DNA from 2 places in the Streptomyces sp. 3MP-14 genome. Region 2 is predicted to be linked to the other one. Evidence: predicted binding sites of a transcription regulator. Region 2 holds the regulator's gene; the other holds the start of a gene.
The links. The regulator HrcA, encoded in region 2, represses chaperone genes, less so after heat shock. The targets are predictions, from matches to a motif close to TTNGCACTCNGNNNNNCNGAGTGCNAA.

Region 1 (5,280 bases), on a different contig from region 2:
AAATCGGGCAAATAACATAACTCGCCTAGAGTGGAGCGCCAGGGGATCAGTCGGGCGAGCCATGGACGGGCCATGATTTTCGTACAGGTAGTCGAACTCACCACCCACCGTGTCAACGAGGTCAACGAGCTGCTGGACTCCTGGATCGAGGCGACCCGGGGGAAGCGGACGTTGACCCGCGTGGTGCTCGCCAGGGACGAGGGCGACGTCTCCCACCTGATGATGCTCGCGACGTTCCCGTCCCGCGAGGCGGCCAGGGAGAACTCCCAACTCCCCGAGACCGAACGGATCTTCCGGCGGCTGGTGGCGCTCTGCGACGACGTGCCCCGGTTCACCGACCTGGAGGTCCTGCGGGACGAGGAACTCAACAAGCGGGTGGTGCGGCGCTATCTGACCGAGGTGGTCAACGAGGGCGCCCTGGGCGTGGCCGACGAGCTGTGCGTGCCGCACTTCCGCGAGCACGACCCGGCCAGCCCCAACGAGCCGCTCGACCTGGCCGACGCCAAGACCTCCGTGGCCCGCTGGCTGGGCACGCTGCGGCCGACGTTCGTGATCGAAGACCAGCTGGCCGAGGGGAACCTGGTCTCCACCCGGTTCACCGTGACCGGCACCCACAGCGGCGACTTCATGGGCCTGGGGGCCACCGGCCGGCCGGTGCGGGTGACCGGGCAGGTCACCCACCGCTTCGAGCACGGCCTGCTCGCCGAGTCCTGGTGGAACTGGGACCAGCTGGGCCTGCTCTCCCAACTCGGCCTGGTGGCGCTGTAGCACGCGTGGGCGCCCGGAGCGCGCGAACGGCCGGGCCCCGGCACCCGAGAGATCGGGTGCCGGGGCCCGGCCGTCGTGCGGGAGGTCCGTGCGCTCAGTGCGCGTGGCCGTGGCCGTGGCCGCCGGCCTCCGGCTCCTCCTCCTTCTTCTCCACCACCAGGGTCTCGGTGGTGAGCAGCAGCGCGGCGATGGAGGCCGCGTTCTGGAGGGCGGAGCGGGTGACCTTCACCGGGTCGATGACGCCGTCCTTGACCAGGTCGCCATAGGTGCCGGTGGCCGCGTTGTAGCCCTGGCCCTTGTCGAGGTCGGCGACCTTGGAGGTGATGACATAGCCCTCCAGGCCGGCGTTCTCGGCGATCCAGCGCAGCGGCTCGACGGCGGCGCGGCGGACGATCGCCACGCCGGTGGCCTCGTCGCCGGTCTTGTCCAGGTCGTTCTCCAGGACCTTGGCGGAGTGCACCAGGGAGGCGCCGCCGCCGGGGACGATGCCCTCCTCGACCGCGGCGCGGGTCGCGGAGATGGCGTCCTCCAGGCGGTGCTTCTTCTCCTTCAGCTCCACCTCGGTGGCCGCGCCGACGCGGATCACGCAGACGCCGCCGGCGAGCTTGGCGAGGCGCTCCTGGAGCTTCTCGCGGTCCCAGTCGGAGTCGGTGGCCTCGATCTCGGCCTTGATCTGGGCGACCCGGTCCTGGATCGCGGCGGAGTCACCGGCGCCGTCCACGATGGTGGTGTCGTCCTTGGTGACCGTGACCCGGCGGGCGGTGCCCAGCACCTCCAGGCCGACCTGGTCGAGCTTGAGGCCGACCTCCTCGGAGATCACGGTGCCGCCGGTGAGAGTGGCCATGTCGCCGAGCATCGCCTTGCGGCGGTCGCCGAAGCCGGGGGCCTTGACCGCGACCGAGTTGAAGGTGCCGCGGATCTTGTTGACCACCAGCGTGGACAGGGCCTCGCCCTCGACGTCCTCGGCGATGATCAGCAGCGGGCGGGAGCCGCCGGACTGCATGATCTTCTCCAGCAGCGGCAGCAGGTCCTGGATGGAGCTGATCTTGCCCTGGTGGATCAGGATGTAGGGGTCGTCGAGGACGGCCTCCATGCGCTCCTGGTCGGTGACCATGTAGTGCGAGAGGTAGCCCTTGTCGAAGGCCATGCCCTCGGTGAAGTCCAGGTCCAGGCCGAAGGTCTGCGACTCCTCGACGGTGATCACACCGTCCTTGCCGACCTTGTCCATGGCCTCGGCGATCAGCTCGCCGACCCGCTTGTCCTGGGCGGACAGCGCGGCCACGGCGGCGATGTCCTCCTTGGAGTCGATCGGCCGGGCGCTGGCGCGCAGGTCGTCGGCGACGGCGGCGACGGCCGCGTCGATGCCGCGCTTCAGCCCGGACGGGGAGGCGCCGGCGGCCACGTTCCGCAGGCCCTCGCGCACCAGCGCCTGGGCGAGCACGGTCGCGGTGGTGGTGCCGTCACCAGCGATGTCGTTGGTCTTGGTCGCCACCTCCTTCACCAGCTGGGCGCCGAGGTTCTCGTAGGGGTCCTCGGTCTCGACCTCGCGGGCGATGGTGACGCCGTCGTTGGTGATGGTGGGGGCGCCGAACTTCTTGTCGATCACGACGTTGCGGCCCTTGGGGCCGATGGTCACCTTGACCGCGTCCGCCAGCTGGTTGACGCCGCGCTCAAGGGCCCGACGGGCGTCCTCGTCGAATTTCAGGATCTTCGCCATGGGTCTTGGGTGTCCCTTAGTTTCCTCTTGGAGTCAGGCCGCAATCAGGCCGCTGGAATCAGACCGCGCCCCGGCCCCGGCAACTGGCTACAGCGCGGGTTCCGAGGCGCGGCGCGACAAGCGTCGGTGCGTTACTTCTCGACGATCGCGAGAACGTCGCGGGCCGAGAGGACGAGGTACTCCTCGTTGTTGTACTTGACCTCGGTGCCGCCGTACTTGCTGTACAGCACGATGTCGCCGACCTTGACGTCGAGCGGCAGACGGTTGCCGTCCTCGAAGCGGCCCGGGCCCACGGCCAGGACGGTGCCCTCCTGGGGCTTCTCCTTGGCGGTGTCCGGAATGACCAGGCCCGAGGCCGTGGTCTGCTCGGCGTCGAGCGGCTGGACCACGATGCGGTCCTCAAGCGGCTTGATGGCAACCTTGGAGCTGGCGGTCGTCACGATCCGACCTCCCCCTTCGGAGATCTCACGGGGTTATCTATGGCTGGATGGCGACCTGGTGGACCCGTCGTCGCGGGTGCCGAGTCCGCCTGTCGCACGATCTGGCACTCTTTGAGTGAGAGTGCCAGCCACGAGACTAGGCCGCCGTTAGCACTCAGTCAACTAGAGTGCCAACGCGCCGGTTCCGGCGGGTGTTCTCACCGGCGTTCTCACAGGTAGTCCTCCAACCGCGCGACGGCGAAGCCCTGCTCGGTCGCGGCGTCCAGCAGCCGGCGGACCATGTCCGTCATCGCCGCGTCCCACTCGGCCTCGCCCCGGAAGTGGGTGAGCACGATGTCCCCCGGGTGGAACTTCCGGTCGGCCCGCCCGTACTCGATTCGGTCGGGGAACGCCTCGGCGGCCCACAGCGGCACCACCTCGATCCCGCACGCGGCGGCGGCCCGCAGGGTGGCCTCGTCATAGGCCCCGTAGGGCGGCCGGAAGAGCACCGGGCGGTGCCCCAACTCCTTCTCCAGGATGTCCTGTTGGCCGCAGATCTCGGCGCGCTGCTCGGCCTCGCTGAGCCGGTCCATCTGGCGGTGGGTGATCGAGTGGTTGTGCATCCCGTAGCCGGCGCGCTGGGCCTCGCGGAAGTAGCCGTAGTCCTCGCGCGCGACCTCGTCGGAGAGGAAGCCGCTCATCGGGACGTCCAGGCCGCGCAGCATCTCCAGCAGCGCGGGGTCCTTGTCGGCGCCGTCGTCCACGGTCAGGAAGATGACCTTCTGGTCCGTCGGCACCTGGACGATCACCGGCGGCAGCCCCTCGCCCTTCAGGTGTCCCGGCTCGGTGGTCAGCTCGGGCTTCTTCTCGGGGGGCGTTGGCGCGCGCAGCGGCGCCTTGCGCAGTTTCCACTGCTTGACGGCCGCGCCCCGGCGCACTTCGGCGCGTTGCAGCCGGTCGGCGTACGCCTGGAGCGAGTGCGCGATGTCGGGCGCCTGCACGCGCTGCGGCACGCCGAGGAACGGGGCGCCCCGGGCGGTGGGCGCCGCGATCTCGGCGGTGAGGGTGCGCCACCGTGGCTCGTCCGGCGGCTGGTCGGGGCGCAGCGGGGGCGGGATGCCGACGCCGGAGCAGACCACGGCCAGCACGGTGGCGCCGCCGAGCGCGCCGTAGCGGCGCAGCCTGGCGCGGAGCGGCCGGCTCCCGTGGCCCGACCCGCCACCGCCCGTCGTTCCGCCGCCTGAACCGCCGCCGCCCGTCCGGGCGTTGCCGCGCAGGGCGGTGAGGCGGGCGAGGAGGGCGGCGCTCGCGCGGGGGCGGGCATGGCGGGGTGCGCGCGCCCTCGCCGCGAGTCGATCCTTCCAGTCGTTTTGTACTACTTGTCGGATTAGCTTCATGGTTCGGGATGGTGCCACCGGGAAGCGCGACTCCCCCGCAGCCGCCACCGGCCGCCCGGGCAGAATGACTCGGGTGGCCCCACCCCCCGATCACCCCTCCGAGCAGCCCTCCGAGCAGCCCTCCGAACGACCCCGCACGCCGGACCCCGAAGCCCCCGACCCCACCGCCGCGTTCGCCGCCCTGCTCACCGATCCAGGCCAGCGGCTGCTGGAGCGGGTGCGGGAGGTCACGCCGGCCGAGGAGTTGGCCGTGGCGACCCGGCTGCGCCGGGAACACCCGCCAGCGCTGGTCGCCGCCGCGCTGAGCCAGGCCCGGCTGCGGCAGCGGGCCGAGGCCAAGTTCGGCGCGGACGCGGCGGCGATGTACTTCACCCCCGAAGGGCTGGAACAGGCCACCCGGACCTCCGTCGCCGACTGGCGCGCGGGCCGGCTCGCGCGCGCCGGCGTGCGCCGGATCGCGGACCTGTGCTGCGGGATCGGCGGCGACGCCATCGCGCTCGCCCGCGCGGGGCTGAACGTGCTCGCGGTGGACCGCTCGCCGCTGACCTGCGCGGTCGCCGAGGCCAACGCGGCGGCGCTGGGCCTGGCCGACCGGATCGAGGTGCGCAACGCGCCCGTCGAGACCGTTGTGGACGCCGAACTCGACGGGCGGGTCGACGCCTTCGACGCCGTGTTCGTGGACCCGGCGCGGCGCGGCGGCCGGGGCCGGATCTTCGACCCCGAGTCCTACGCGCCGCCGCTGTCCTGGGCGTTGGCCACCGCCGCCCGGCTGCCGAACGCCGCGCTGAAGATCGCCCCCGGCGTGCCCCACGAGGCGATCCCGCCCTGGGCGGAGGCCGAGTGGGTCTCGCACCGGGGCGAGGTCAAGGAGGCGGTGCTCTGGTTCGGCGACCTCGCCGAACCCGGGCTGCGCCGGGCCACGCTGCTGCCGGGCGGCGACTCGTTGGCCGGCGCCCCCGAGCCTGCCCCGGCCGGCGCG
Region 2 (5,280 bases):
AGGACGAGCCGGACTACGCCGTCACGGAACTCGACCTGCCCCGGGGCAGCGTCCTCGCCCTGCACAACGCGCCCTGGTCCGACGCGTCCGCCGAGGCGCTCCGGGGCGCGCTCGCCCGCGACGCCGAAGGACCGCTCCAGGAGGCGTGCGACCGGGCGGCCGGCACCCTCTTCCCCGAGCCGCCGCCCAAGGACATGCTGCTGCTCCTGGCCCGCACCCGACGGCTGGCCGACGACCGGACCGTGCGGTGGCAGCTCACGAACGACCCGGAGAGCCCGGGCCACGCCCGCCGACTGGCCGTCGGGCGGCTGCACGAGTGGGACCTCGGGGACCTGTCCTTCGCCACCGAGATGATCGTCAGCGAGCTGGTCACCAACGCCGTCCGCTACACCGAGGGCCCCATCAGCCTGCGGCTGATCAGGGAGTCCGCCCTCATCTGCGAGGTCAGCGACGGCAGCAGCACCGCCGCGCACGTGCGGCACGCGGCACCCGACCACGAGGGGGGACGCGGGCTGTTCCTCGTCGCCCAGGTGGCCTCCGCCTGGGGAACGCGGTTCCACGCCGAGGGCAAGACCATCTGGGCCGAACAGCCGCTGCCCGAGCACGTCGAGGCCCCCTGACCGCCCGCGCCACACGCCCGCGCCACCTCAGCCGTCCGGCACGCCGAACCGCCGTGCCAGCGCCGCCCGTTGGGCCCGGACGAACGCCGCGTCCACCACCGCGCCATGCCCGGGAACGTAGGCGGCCCGCTCCCCGCCCAGCGCCAGCAGCCGGTCCAGGGCCGCCGGCCAGCGCGCCGGCTCGGCGTCGGAGCCGGCCTGCGGTTCGCCCGACTCCTCGACCAGGTCCCCGCAGAACACCACCGAGGGCTCCGCCCCGCCGTCGCGCACCGCGACCACCAGGTCATGGCCGGAGTGGGCCGCGCCCAGGCTCACCAGCTCGGCTGCGCGCCCGCCGCCCAGCGGCAGCGTCAGCCGGTCGGCGACCAGCCGGCCCGGCTCGGGCAGCGCGGCGGCCGAGCGTTCCGCCGCCGCGCGGTCCACCCCCTGCGCCACCGCGTCGCCGGCGACCTCCGCGTCCCCGCGCGTCCAGGGCGGCCGGCGGCCCGCCGCCGCCAGCACCTCGGCGTCGGCGAACGCGCCGGCGCCCAGCAGATGGTCGAAGTGCGGATGCGTCACCGCCAGCCAGCGCACCGGGGGCCAGCCGCGTTCCGCCAGCTGTGCGCGGAGCGCGGCGCCCGCCGCCAGCGAGGGCCCGGCGTCCACGAGCAGCGTGCCCCCCGGCCCGGACACGGCGCCCACCGTCTCGTCCCAGCCCGACAGCCGCCGGCGCACGACCCCCGGCGCGATCTCCTCCCACCCGCGCCCCGGCGCACCCGCCTCGTTCCCCGCGCCCCCGCCGTCTGTCGCCGTCATGGCCCACGACCGTACCCGGGCGGCAGCCGGCCGCCGGGCCCAACGGCCGCCGTCGCGCGCCGCGTTCACGCACCGTCGCCCGACGGTTTCCGGCCGTTCTCCCCCTGACTTCCGGTCGTTCTCCCCGTAACTTCCGGTCGACTTCGGCCCGCGCTCGCCGCCCGCAGCACATCCCGTTCACTCCCCGTCTTTCTCCACCGCCGCTCGTTCCCCGCGCGGGCTACCCCGCCGTACACTGGACCAGGCGTTGGCACTCTGTCCGCCTGAGTGCCAGGAGCCGACAGGCACGGGACGAGTTGGACCGGATGGGACGGGAGGTGTGCGGCGTGCTCAGTGAGCGCAGGCTGGAGGTGCTGCGGGCCATCGTCCAGGACTATGTGGGCACCGAGGAGCCCGTCGGTTCGAAGGCGTTGACCGAGCGGCACAACCTCCAGGTGTCCCCGGCCACCGTGCGCAACGACATGGCCGCGCTGGAGGAGGAGGGCTATATCGCCCAGCCCCACACCAGCGCGGGACGGGTGCCCACGGACAAGGGCTACCGCCTCTTCGTCGACCGGCTCGCCGGCGTCAAGCCGCTGTCCTCGCCGGAGCGCCGCGCGATCCAGAACTTCCTCGACGGCGCGGTCGACCTCGACGACGTGATCGCCCGCACCGTGCGGCTGTTGGCCCAGCTCACCCGCCAGGTCGCCGTCGTCCAGTACCCCTCGCTCAGCCGCTCGACGGTCCGCCATGTCGAGCTGCTCGCGCTCGCGCCGGCGCGCGTGATGCTGGTGCTGATCACCGACACCGGCCGGGTCGAGCAGCGCATGATCGACTGCCCGGCGCCGCTCGGCGAGACCTCGCTCGCCGACCTGCGAGCCCGGCTCAACAGCCGCATCGTGGGCCAGCGTTTCTCCGAGGTGCCCCGGCTGGTGGCCGACCTGCCCGAGGCGTTCGGCCTGGAGGAGCGGGGCGCGGTCGCGACCGTGCTGTCCTCCCTGCTGGAGACCCTGGTCGAGGAGACCGAGGAGCGGCTGATGATCGGCGGCACCGCCAATCTGACGCGCTTCGCCCAGGACTTCCCGCTCACCATCCGCCCGGTGCTGGAGGCGCTGGAGGAACAGGTGGTGCTGCTGCGGCTGCTGGGGGAGGCCAAGGGCTCGGAGATGACGGTGCGCATCGGGCATGAGAACCCTCACGAGGGCCTGACCTCCACATCGGTTGTGTCGGTCGGCTACGGTTCAGGGGACGAAGCGGTCGCGAAGCTCGGAGTCGTCGGACCGACCCGGATGGACTACCCCGGAACGATGGGAGCGGTGCGCGCGGTGGCACGGTACGTCGGACAAATCCTCGCGGAGAACTAGGTGGCGACGGACTACTACGCGGTCTTGGGTGTGCAGCGTGACGCCTCGCAAGACGAGATCAAGAAGGCCTTCCGCCGGCTGGCCCGGGAGCTGCACCCGGATGTGAACCCGGACCCCAAGACGCAGGAGCGGTTCAAGGAGATCAACACCGCCTACGAGGTGCTCTCCGACCCGCAGAAGAAGCAGATGTACGACCTGGGCGGCGATCCGCTCGGGGGCGCCTCCGGCGCGGGCGCCGGGTTCGGCGCCGGCTTCGGGAACTTCTCCGACATCATGGACGCCTTCTTCGGCACCGCGTCCCAGCGCGGCCCCAAGTCGCGCACCCGGCGCGGCCAGGACGCCATGATCCGGCTGACCATCGACCTCAACGAGGCGGCCTTCGGCACCACCCGCGAGATCCAGGTGGACACCGCCACGGTCTGCAACTCCTGCAACGGCGAGGGCGCGGCGCCCGGCACCTCGGCCCAGACCTGCGACATGTGTCGCGGCCGGGGCGAGGTGTCCCAGGTGACGCGCTCGTTCCTCGGCCAGGTCATGACCTCGCGGCCCTGCCCGCAGTGCCAGGGCTTCGGCACCGTGGTGCCCAACCCGTGCCCGGAGTGCGCCGGCGACGGCCGGGTCCGCACCCGCCGCCCGCTGAACGTCAAGATCCCGGCCGGCGTGGACAACGGCACCCGCATCCAGCTCGCCGGCGAGGGCGAGGTCGGCCCCGGCGGCGGCCCACCCGGCGACCTCTATGTCGAGATCCAGGAGAAGCCGCACGCCGTCTTCCAGCGGCGCGGCGACGACCTGCACTGCACGGTCACCATCCCGATGACGGCGGCGGCGCTCGGCACCCAGGTCCCGTTGGACACCCTGGACGGCCGCGAGGAGGTGGACATCCGCCCGGGCACCCAGTCCGGCCAGTCCATCCCGCTGCACGGCCGGGGCATCACGCACCTGCGTGGCAACGGCCGGGGCGACCTGGTGGTGCATGTCGAGGTGCAGACGCCCCACAAGCTGGACCCGGAGCAGGAGGAGCTGCTGCGGCGGCTGGCCAAGCTGCGCGGTGAGGAGCGGCCGACGGGCCAGTTCCAGCCGGGGCAGCAGGGGTTGTTCTCCCGCCTGAAGGACGCGTTCAACGGTCGATGAGCAGCGCTCCGGTCTTTCTCGTCGGGTCGCTGGCGGGCGCCGAGCCCGGCGCCTCGCTGACCCTGGACGGCGCCGAGGGGCGGCACGCGGTCGCGGTGCGCCGGCTGCGGGTCGGCGAGGAGATCGTGCTGAGCGACGGCGCGGGCGCGGGCTGGCTGGGGCGGGTCGCCGAGGTCGGCGGCCGGGACCGGCTCGCGGTGACGGCCCTGGAGCGCCGCGCGGAGCCCGAGCCCACGCCGCACATCACGGTGGTGCAGGCGCTGCCCAAGGGCGACCGGGGCGAGCTGGCCGTGAGTACCATGACGGAGACCGGAGTGGACGCCATCGTTCCCTGGTCCGCCGACCGCTGCGTCACCCAGTGGCGGGGCGAGCGCGGCGCGAAGTCGCTGGCGCGGTGGCGGGCCGCCGCCCGCGAGGCGGCGAAGCAGGCCCGCCGGCTGCGGGTGCCCGAGGTCACCGAGGTGCGGGACGCGGCGGGCGTGGCGCGGCTGTTGGCCGACGCGGCGTTCGCCGGCGTGCTTCACGAGAGCGCCACGCTGCCGCTGGCCGCCGCCCAACTCCCGGCCGAGGGACGGCTGGTGCTGGTGGTCGGCCCCGAAGGGGGCATCACCGAGGCCGAGTTGACGGCCTTCGCCGCCGCCGGCGCGACCCCCTACCGGCTGGGCCCCACGGTGCTGCGCACCTCCACGGCTGGCCCCGCCGCCACGGCCCTGCTGCTGACCCGCACCGGCCGCTGGTCCTGACCCGTCCCCCGGTACCCGCCACCACCCGCCGCCGATAAGTCGGTTGCGACCGCGACGCGGCGCGTGAGACAAAGCTCCGCGACCCGACGGACGGCAGGAGAGGAACGAACGATGAGGCAGACGTCTGTGTCCCGACCGGAAGGATTCACCTCGAACCCAAGGACCAGACGTTTCCGTGCGTATCTCGCAACGTGTTCTCAACCTCGGCATCCTGGCGCATGTTGACGCCGGCAAGACATCCCTGACCGAACGGCTGCTGTTCTCCGCCGGCGTCATCGACGCGGTGGGCAGCGTCGACCGGGGCAGCACCACCACCGACTCGCTCGCCCTGGAGCGGGAACGCGGCATCACCATCCGGTCGGCCGTCGTCTCCTTCCCGCTGGGCGCCACCGGCACCACGGTCAACCTGATCGACACCCCGGGCCACCCCGACTTCATCGCCGAGGTCGAGCGGGTGCTCGGCGTGCTGGACGGCGCCGTGCTGGTGGTCTCCGCCGTGGAGGGCGTGCAGGCCCAGACGCGGGTGCTGATGCGCACGCTGCGGCGGCTGCGGGTGCCCACCCTGATCCTCGTCAACAAGATCGACCGCGCCGGCGCCAGGGACACGTCCCTGCTGGCCGAGATCGCGGCCCGGCTCAGCCCGGGCGC

Region 1: a site for HrcA is predicted at 3,073-3,099, ahead of groES (co-chaperone GroES). Genes of this name have one in related genera too.

The regions. Positions count from the first base shown of each region.
Region 1 covers NZ_VDLZ02000006.1:395,773-401,052, reverse strand. The annotation lists gene FH609_RS12720 (SDR family NAD(P)-dependent oxidoreductase) at 1-15, shown strand, start outside; gene FH609_RS12715 (ester cyclase) at 73-768, shown strand; gene groL (chaperonin GroEL) at 863-2,485, opposite strand; gene groES (co-chaperone GroES) at 2,617-2,925, opposite strand; gene FH609_RS12700 (polysaccharide deacetylase family protein) at 3,135-4,301, opposite strand; gene FH609_RS12695 (class I SAM-dependent methyltransferase) at 4,483-5,280, shown strand, end outside.
Region 2 covers NZ_VDLZ02000003.1:296,090-301,369, forward strand. The annotation lists gene FH609_RS05825 (SpoIIE family protein phosphatase) at 1-620, shown strand, start outside; gene FH609_RS05830 (MBL fold metallo-hydrolase) at 648-1,415, opposite strand; gene hrcA (heat-inducible transcriptional repressor HrcA) at 1,742-2,758, shown strand; gene dnaJ (molecular chaperone DnaJ) at 2,759-3,889, shown strand; gene FH609_RS05845 (16S rRNA (uracil(1498)-N(3))-methyltransferase) at 3,886-4,632, shown strand; gene FH609_RS05850 (elongation factor G) at 4,808-5,280, shown strand, end outside.